One region of the Pseudomonas sp. ABC1 genome, then DNA from elsewhere that is predicted to be linked to it. Evidence: predicted binding sites of a transcription regulator. Region 1 holds the regulator's gene; the other holds the start of a gene.
The links. The regulator LexA, encoded in region 1, represses DNA repair genes until DNA is damaged. The targets are predictions, from matches to a motif close to CTGTNTNNNNANACAG.
Positions count from the first base shown of each region.

Region 2: recN (DNA repair protein RecN) is a predicted target of LexA. The motif match lies at 1,512-1,527, and genes of this name have one in related genera.

Region 1 covers NZ_CP058349.1:431,633-436,580, forward strand. Annotated here, with positions in the region: gene nagZ (beta-N-acetylhexosaminidase) at 1-479, opposite strand, end outside; gene HW090_RS01685 (L,D-transpeptidase) at 488-1,012, opposite strand; gene HW090_RS01690 (TetR/AcrR family transcriptional regulator) at 1,036-1,743, opposite strand; gene lexA (transcriptional repressor LexA) at 2,025-2,639, shown strand; gene sulA (SOS-induced cell division inhibitor SulA) at 2,652-3,107, shown strand; gene HW090_RS01705 (hypothetical protein) at 3,165-3,398, opposite strand; gene HW090_RS01710 (RNA methyltransferase) at 3,562-4,032, shown strand; gene HW090_RS01715 (MFS transporter) at 4,460-4,948, shown strand, end outside.
Region 2 covers NZ_CP058349.1:1,318,415-1,323,362, forward strand. Annotated here, with positions in the region: gene rimI (ribosomal protein S18-alanine N-acetyltransferase) at 62-514, opposite strand; gene HW090_RS05785 (energy transducer TonB) at 511-1,296, opposite strand; gene recN (DNA repair protein RecN) at 1,551-3,224, shown strand; gene lpxC (UDP-3-O-acyl-N-acetylglucosamine deacetylase) at 3,318-4,229, opposite strand; gene ftsZ (cell division protein FtsZ) at 4,339-4,948, opposite strand, start outside.

The sequences.
Region 1 (4,948 bases):
CCCGTAGCCGCCATACCCGCGGCGTGCATGCCTTTGATAAAAGCGCCGGCCAGTTGCGTCGCCGCCAGCGGATCGCCTTCGAAGGCACGCGCCCCGATGACCGCGCTGCGCTGGTGATCCAGGTCCAGGACCGGCGCAAAACTGAAATCGAGACCGACGGACAACACTTCGGTCGCCATCACCCAGCCGCTCAGTTCTGCCAGGGAAAGCGCATCCTCGCAGTCGGCGAAACGGCGCATGGCCGGCAGACGCACGAAGCCCTGGCGCAGACGCTGCACCCGGCCACCTTCCTGATCGACTGCCAGCAGCAGGTCTGGTCGCACCTGGCGAATCGCCCGACTCAGTTCCAGCACCTGGCGCGGGTGCTCGATATTGCGTGCGAACAGAATCAGTCCGCCAACCTGTGGCTGGCGTAACACATGGCGGTCCTCGGCGGTCAGCCAGGTGCCCTCGATATCCAGCATCAAAGAGCCTTGCATAGCGATCCTTAGAAAATGACGGCTTGCTGCGATTGTGGGGGTGCCTGCTCTGCAATCAGAACACGACAATGGGCAGGCACGCGGGGGAACAGCTGCATGATGTCGGCATTGCGCATGCGGATGCAGCCATGGGACAGCGGTACACCCATGGGCTCGGTGTCAGGCGTGCCATGCAGATAGATGTAGCGGCGGAAGGTGTCGACCGCACCCAGGCGATTGACGCCCGGCTCGCAGCCGCTCAGCCAGAGGATCCGCGTCAGGATCCAGTCGCGGCCCGGGAAGGCGGCATGCAGCTCGTCGCTCCACACCTCGCCGGTCCAGCGACGACCACGCAGCACGGCTCCACACGGCAGACCCTCGCCGATCCGGGCACGCACCTGATGCAGGCCCCTCGGCGTACAACCGGAACCATTCGACTCGCCGGCACCGTTGAGGGCCGTCGAGACCGGAAAGCGCGCGCACAGCACGCCCTTGGAAAAACCGTAGAGCATCTGCTCGGTGAGGGAGACATGAAGAAAGTCGAGCATCTGCATCGGGGGAAACACGGCGGGCTCGTTCATCGTTTCTGTGGCATGGCCAGGGCATTGCGACGGACCTTGGGTCCGGCCTCCAGCAGCGCCGGGTCATCCACCCCGCTTTCTGCGCGCATACCCGCCGCGACGAAAGGCACCATCATGCGCATGACCTGCTCGATGGAAACCCGGGCGCCGAAATCATTCTCGGCGATCGCCCGCAGCGCCTTGATACCCGACATGCTGAACGCCACGGTCCCGAGCATGAAATGCACGCGCCAGAACAGCTCTATCGGCGTGATCGTCGGCACGGCGTCGTGTACCCGCATCATGTAGCGGCGGAAAATCTTGCCGTACATATCGTCCAGGTAGCGACGCAGGTGTCCCTGGCTCTGGCTGAACGCCAGGCCGAGCAGGCGCATGAAAATGGACAGGTCATCGCCGCTGCGAGGCTTCACCGACAGCGCCTGCACAACCAGCATCTCCAGCAGGTCTTCGAGCCTGTCCTTCTGGCCGGGCTGCGCCTCGCGTCGATCCAGCTCCTTTTCCAGGCTCATGCAGAATGGCCCGAGAAAACGCGAGAACACCGCCTGGATCAGGGCCTTCTTCGAGCCAAAGTGATAATTCACCGCAGCCAGGTTGACGCCTGCCTTGCTGGTGATCAACCGCAGCGATGTCTCGGCGAACCCTCTCTCCGCGAACAAAAGCTCCGCGGCATCGAGAATGCGCTCAACGGTTTCCGACTGCGCCATGCGCCCTCCAAAGACCAACAACTGTTTGAAACCTACGTTTCGGGCCCGGCCAAGTCAATCATGAAAGCCTGAGGCGCGGATTATAAGCGGATGAAGGCCGGTTTCCGGTAGCCCATCCATCGTCGCGACACAGCGATCTCCAGGTCGTAGACAACAGGCTTATCTCTACAGGCAGCGCCAAAGGCGACTGTACGGTTGCCCAGCACTTTTACCCGAGGGGAATTGCCAAGCGACGATTACTGTATATAATCCCAGTTACTGTACAAAAGGACAGAACGCCCATGATCAAGTTGACGCCCCGCCAGTCGGAAATCCTTGCGTTCATCAAGCGCTGCCTGGAAGAGAACGGCTACCCCCCGACCCGCGCTGAAATAGCCCAGGAGCTGGGGTTCAAATCCCCCAACGCAGCGGAAGAGCACCTCAAGGCCCTGCGCAACAAAGGCGCCATCGAGATGACGCCCGGCGCCTCGCGCGGCATCCGCATTCCCGGCTTCGAGCCAGGCGGCAACGATGCAGAGAGCGGCCTGCCTGTCATCGGTCGCGTCGCAGCCGGTGCACCCATCCTCGCCCAACAGCATGTCGAAGAGTCCTGCCGGATCAATCCCGACTTCTTCCACCCTCGCGCCGACTATCTCCTGCGCGTACGCGGCATGAGCATGAAGGACATCGGTATCTTCGATGGCGACCTGCTGGCCGTCCACACCACACGCGAGGCACGAAACGGCCAGGTGGTGGTGGCGCGCATCGATGACGAAGTCACGGTGAAGCGCTTCAAGCGCGAAGGCAGCAAGGTCTGGCTGATCGCAGAAAACCCTGATTTCGCCCCGATAGAGGTCGACCTGGAACAACAGGAACTGACCATAGAAGGCTTGAGCGTCGGCGTGATTCGCCGCTGATAGGAGGTAGCCATGCAGTTCCCCCTCTACACCACTGCACAGACCAACCAACTGCCGCTGTTCGAAGCCTTCCTGGCGCCCGAACGGTCGTTCGAACCGGCAGCCCCGGTACGCAGCGCAGACGTGCTCAGCGAAATGAGGCTGATCGGTAGCCACGGCCTGCAATTGCTGGCCCCGGTGCTACGCGAGCTCAGCCGGGAGAACGACGAGCGCTGGCTGACGATGATCGCGCCGCCCAACCTCGTGAGCTACAGCTGGCTACGTGATGCAGATCTGAACCGCGAGCGCATCCTGTTGCTGCCTTCACGCAACGATCAGGACCCGCTCGAACTGGTATGCCGTGCCCTGCGCCTGGGGCGCAGCCATACGGTGATCAGTTGGCTGAAACTGGATGCCTTCGACCGCAGGCTGCTGGCCGCTGCCGCGCACCAGGGAAATGCCCAGAGCCTGAATATCCGGCTTTCATAAGGCGTCACGCGGACAGCGTGCGCAGCTCAGGCTGCGACAGCGCTCATGGCGATCGGCTCAGTGCAGAACGTGCGGTTCCTGTTCATGCTCGAACTCGTCGTCGAACACGCGCCCAGCCATCTGCACACCAGCCGTCAACATGACCTTGGCGATCTCGACGTGCTGCCCTTGCAGAAACAGCCGTGCTTCATCCGAGAAGTCCAGTGTCACCAGCACCTCCTCGTCCTCGGCCCGACGCAACACGATGCGCCCGTCTGGCAGTTCGACGATTTCCAGAAAAGAGGTTTGCATGGCCGGCCCTCGGAAAATAAGGCGCGCATTGTAATGCCAAATGGCGAACACGGCCTCATGTAAAGAGCGAAAGTCTGCCCTCACATCGGACAAATACCAGATACCGAAGCTACAGCGCACAAGCCAGGCAATCGTTATAATCGCCGCTTTTGCGAGAAGCCAAGTGGCCAACAAGAGATACAGCTGCGTAGGCCTGTTCAACCCCAAGTCCCCCAGCAACGTCGGCTCCATCATGCGGGCGGCGGGTTGCTATGGCACCAGCTCGGTGTTCTATACGGGAACCCGCTATGACCGGGCCAGGGACTTCATCACCGATACCAAGCGTGTGCACCAGGACATACCGCTGATCAATATCGACGATCTGCGCAAGATCCTGCCCCTGGGCTGCACGCCCGTTGCCGTCGAGCTGGTCCCCGATGCCCGTCCGTTACCGGAGTACACCCACCCCGACCGCGCCCTGTATATCTTCGGCCCGGAAGACGGCTCGCTGGACCGGGAAATCCTCGACTGGTGCGAAGATGTCATCTACATCCCGACCCAAGGCTGCATGAACCTGGCGGCAACCGTGAACGTGGTGCTCTATGACCGCATGGCCAAAGGCAACAACACCCGCTCCGGTCCTCTGTTCAAATAACCCGCACGCACCTGGCCGCCTGGAAAGCGGCCCAGCATCCAGCACACGCATCGACCATTCCCCGCTACAACCAGCCCGGTATCTGGCGCACCTCTTGCTCTGTCTACTCTGCCGCCACCAGGGGGTAACACCGAGTCGATCACCGCAAAGGTGCACTCCAGAGCGGCCGCGCAGGAGCGTACCTATGGATGGGTTGATGCCATGGTCAAGAATCCCAAGTTCCAGCAGGTTACATTGATTCTTTTCGTCACACTGATGGTGTTGATAGTGCCCAATCTCGGGCGCCTTTTCGGCTGAACCCAGGCTGTCCAGATAAACAGCCTGTCACCGATTCGTTGAAACCATTCAGCAAAGCCAGGCTCCATTGAGCGAACCGATGCCCTGCCGGCAGCGGTTCGCCATGCAATCAATCGCTTGGAATCCGTCGATGAAATCACTGCTCGCACCGGTCAGCTCACTACTGGCAAGTGTCGCCCTGCTCCTGCTCGGCCATGGCCTGCTCAATACATTGCTGACGCTGCGCGGTATCGAGGAAGGCTACTCGACCAGCATGATCGGCCTGCTCATGTCCGGGTACTTCGTCGGCTATCTGCTGGGTACCTGGATGGCGCCCTCCCTGATACGCCGCATCGGGCATATCCGCACCTTCGCGCTCTACGCGGCCTTGGCCGCAATCACCGCGCTGCTGCATGTACTGATCGTTTCACCGTGGGTCTGGATGCTGTTACGGGTGCTCTATGGCGTAGCAATGGTGACCTTGTACATGGTCATCGAGAGCTGGCTCAACGCACAGGTCAATGGAGAGAAGCGTGGCCAGGTATTTGCCATCTACATGGCCGTCAACCTGGGCGCCCTGGCGGCGGCGCAGCAGTTGCTGAACCTGGACAGCCCGATGAGTTTCACCCTGTTCGCGCTC
Region 2 (4,948 bases), 890 kb from region 1:
GCTCGGCACCCGGATCACGGAACGCGCCACCCGCAGCGGACTCACCCTACAGGCCGAGACCTCAATCCAGCAACGCACACGCCATGACCAGAGCATCTTCACGGCCATCGACAGCCGGGTAGTAATCGCGGCGGCGTCCTATTTCATTGAAACCGAAGCGCTCATACAGGCGATAGGCCGGGTGGTTGCTTGCCCTGAGCTCGAGAAAACACTCATGTGCCCCTCGCTCGTGGGCCCGCGCCATCAGGTGCTCCAGCATACGCAGGCCCAGCCCGCGGCCCTGGTTCTCCGGTTTCACCGTCAGGTTGAGCAGGTGCGCCTCGTCGATGATCACATCGATCACGCCATGCCCCACCTGCTGGCTTCCTTCGAGCATCACCCAGCACTCGTAGCTCTTCAGACTGTCGCGGTAGGTACCGCGCGTCCAGGGATGACTGAAGGCTGCGTACTCGACCCTCAGCACTTCATCAAGGTCCGCCTCGGTCATACGGCGGAATGTCACGCTATCGCTCATGAACCCATTACCCAACGCGGCATACTGCGCTTGATCGTCCGCCATAGCTCGGCCTTGCTGGCCGGCTCTTCCATCAGTGACTCCAGGCCCGGTATCGCCAGCGCCCGTCCGACACCTTCGATATCCAACTCACGCCAGCAGGCTTCGAGGCCGACTTCTCCAGCAAAGCGCAGCGCCGGCAGCCCGATCAGCCACAGGCAATCGCTGCCCATCTGCTCCAGTTCGGCCATGAGCACGCCTTGCACGTAGTCGCACGCCGCTTCGGCACCCTGGTCGAGGCTGCCACGGTGCAGCAAGGGCCAGCGTATCGGCTCGCCATCGCCCACCTGCTGGGGACGGTCGGGCAGTCTGGCAGCCTTGAGGATGTCCTTGAGCAGCACATAGGCAGGATCACGGCTCTGGAAAGGTTCGCCAGTCGGCAGCTCCACCAGCAGCAGGCAACTGCCGGCACGCAGCAATTGCAGGGAAAACCGGGGCGGCGGCACCCTGGGCGCCTCGACCTCGACCGGAGTGGCAACCTCCGCAACCGCTGGAGCGGCCTCGACGGCCGGCGGCATCATCCGTTCCCGCAAGGGACGCGATACCTCACCCGCGACCACCGGTTCAGCGGCAACGACAGGCTCGACGGAGCGCTCGGGGATGACGACAGGCTCAGGCGAGACCTCGACCACCTCCAGCAGCGCTGGCCGGGAGGGTGCGGCAAACGGCAACAGGGTACGCGGCAGCCAGCATGTCACCTGCATGGCATCCAGATAGGCCCTACGGCGGAACTCTGCGTTCAAGCTTCGCACCTGTCCGAGAAATCAAAGACAGGGATTGTCGCGTAGCGGGCGGCAGGTCACAAGCAGCTTCAGGCCTTGGTGCGACGTACCAGTCCGTGTCCGGACAGTACAACCAGGCACGCCTTCTCCTTCACCCGCTTGCGGGAGAGGATCGACGAGTGGGAAAAAGCTTCCAGTAATGGCCTCCCCCACAGCTTGAAGCACGAAAAAAAGAACTGTATAAATACACAGCAATCAACCTTGGGAGCCTCGCCATGCTGGTTCATCTGTCCATCCGCAACTACGCCATCGTCGAGCACCTCGACCTCGAACTGAAGCGCGGCATGAGCGTGATCAGCGGCGAGACCGGTGCCGGCAAGTCGATCATGCTCGACGCCCTCGGCCTGGCATTGGGTGATCGTACCGACAGCAGCGCGGTGCGCACCGGCGCGGACAAGGCCGACATCCTCGCCAGCTTCGACCTCGAAGACATACCCGACGCCCGCACCTGGCTGGCCGAACGCGACATGGAGCACGACGGCCCCTGCATCCTGCGGCGGGTCATCACGGCCGAGGGCCGCTCGCGCTGCTACATCAATAGCACCCCCTGCCCCCAGGGCGACCTCAAGGCGCTGGGCGAGCTGATGATCGACATCCATAGCCAGCACGAACACCAATCCCTGCTGAAACACGACACCCACCGGCGCCTGCTCGACGAGTACAGCGGCAACCAGGAACTGGCCCGTCAGGTCCAGCAGGCTGCCCAGCGCTGGCGCCAGACCCGCCAGGAACTGGAGCGCCTGAGCAACAGTAGCGAGGAACAGCGCGCACGCCACCAACTGCTCAGCTACCAGTTGGAAGAACTGGAAAACCTTTCCCTGGGCGAGAACGAACTGGAACAACTGGAGCAGGAACATCGCAACCTGGCCAACGCCGGGCAACTGCTCGGCACCTGCCAGCAGGTGCTGGACATCTGCAGCGAGAATGATGCCGGCAACGTGCTGTCGCTGCTCAACGCCAGCCTGCAACGCCTCGCCAGCGTACAGGGCAACGCCAGTGCACTGGGCGAAGCCAGCAACCTGCTGGCCAGTGCGCAGATCCAGGTCGAGGAAGCCATGGGCGAACTCAACCGCTTCCTCGATCATTTCGACGACGACCCGCAGCGCCAGCAATTCCTGGAAGAACGCCTGGACAGCATCTACACCCTGGCCCGCAAGCACCGGGTACAGCCCGGAGAACTCTGCGCCCTTCAGCAACAACTGCTGGAGGAGCTGGAGAATCTCAATGCCGATGACGAAACCCTGGTCCGCCTCGAACAGGAACTCACGGGCCTGGCGCACGACTACGACGAGAAAGCCAACGCATTGAGCGCCAGGCGCCAGAGCGCGATAGAGCCCCTGGCCCGAGCGGTGGAAGAAGAGATCCAGCGACTGGGCATGCCTGGCGGGAAGTTCTGTATCCAGCTCAAGCCCACGGCAACCGACGAGCGGCCCCCGCAAGGACTGGAACAGGTCGAGTTCCTGGTCAGCGCCAACCCTGGGCAACCGCCCCGCCCCCTGGCCAAGGTGGCTTCGGGGGGTGAACTGTCGCGCATCAGCCTGGCGATCCAGGTGATCACTGCCCAGACCTCGCGTACGCCGACACTGGTCTTCGATGAAGTGGACGTCGGCATCGGTGGCCCGACCGCGGAAGTCGTCGGCCTGCTGCTACGCCGCCTGGGCGAGCGCGGGCAGGTCCTGACCGTCACCCACCTGCCCCAGGTCGCAGCCCAGGGCCATCACCACCTGTTCGTGCACAAGGCGCGTGGCCAGGATGAAACCCGTACCGCTGTCAGCAGCCTGCTGGACGACAGTCGTATCGAAGAGATCGCCCGCATGCTCGGCGGCGTGGAACTGACGGAGCAATCCCTCGCACATGCCCGGCAGATGGTAGAAGCCGCACAGTTGTAACCACGCAAAGACACCTGGCGGCTATCGCACCAGCATTTCCTGCACACGAAAAAAAGCCACCCGAAGGTGGCTTAAAAGGAAAGAGAGTATTGCTTAGCCGGCTGCAACCGGACGCATATAAGAAATGGGCGCGGTTTCAGGGTCGTCGAAGGTGACCAGCTCCCAGGCATCCTCTTGCTCCATCAGCGAGCGCAGCAGGCGGTTATTCAACGCATGCCCCGACTTATAGCCACGGAACTCGCCGATCAGGCTGGTCCCCAGGAGGTAAAGGTCGCCAATGGCATCGAGTATCTTGTGTTTGACGAATTCGTCCTCGTAACGCAGGCCGTCCTCGTTAAGCACTTGATCGTCATCGACAACGATGGCGTTTTCCACACTGCCGCCGCGAGCCAGGTTATGCGAACGCAGGAATTCCAGGTCGCGGGTGAACCCGAAGGTCCTGGCACGACTGACTTCCTTGACGAAGGAAGTACTGGAGAAATCCACGCTGGCAGTCTGGGTACGACCGCGGAAGACCGGATGATCGAAGTCGATCTCGAAACTGACCTTGAAACCCTCGAACGGCAGGAAGGTAGCGCGCTTGTCGCCATCCACCACCGTCACTTCCCGCTTGATGCGGATGAACTTCTTATGGGCGTCCTGCTCTTGCAGGCCTGCCGATTGAATCAGGAACACGAAGGGGCCGGCGCTGCCGTCCATGATCGGCACTTCGGAGGCGGAAAGCTCGACATAGGCATTGTCGATGCCCAATCCGGCCATGGCCGAAAGCAGATGCTCCACTGTGTCGACCTTGACATCACCGCTGACCAGCGTCGTAGACATGGTCGTTTCCCCGACATTCAGCGCGAGCGCGCGAATCTCCACGGGAGGCACGAGATCGGTGCGGCAGAACACGATACCGCTGTCGATCGGTGCAGGCTTCAGGGTCAGGTAGACCTTTTCCCCCGAGTGCAAGCCGACGCCAGTAGCGCGGATGGTGTTCTTCAGTGTGCGTTGTCTGATCATGGCTTGGTTCGCTGTATCCGCTGCGAATGGCTTTCAGTAAAGGGCTGCGATGATAGCAGAAGCCCTGTTTGCTGAATACCGATCACACCTATCCCCTCGATAAACTGATTCAATCGGCCTGACGACGCAGGAACGCTGGAATGTCCAGGTAATCCAGGTCTTCCTGCGGGTTCAGGCGGGCTGCGGTCGCGGCAGCCTGTGCCTGGTTGCGCATGACGGTCGGACGCTCCAGTTCGCGGTAGTTGACCGCAGCCTGCTCGTTACGCGCCGGAATCACGGCAGCCGCGACGCTCGGGGCGCTCAGGGTGTTGTCGACCACCTTGACCGGCTTCTCGCCACGCGGGCCGAGGCCAGTGGCAACCACGGTGACATGCAGTTCGTCGCTCATGTCCGGATCGATCACGGCACCGACCTTGACGGTGGCTTCGTCGGACGCGAAGGCTTCGATGATCTCGCCCACTGCGGCGTACTCGCCCAGGGACAGGTCGAAACCGGCAGTGATGTTGACCAGGATGCCGCGAGCGCCCTGCAGGTTGACGTCTTCCAGCAGCGGGTTGCGGATCGCCGCCTCGGTCGCTTCACGGGCACGGTTCGGCCCGGTGGAGCAGCCAGTACCCATCATGGCCATGCCCATCTCGCCCATGACGGTCTTGACGTCGGCGAAGTCGACGTTCATCAGGCCGGGACGTTGCATGATGTCGGAGATGCCACGCACGGCG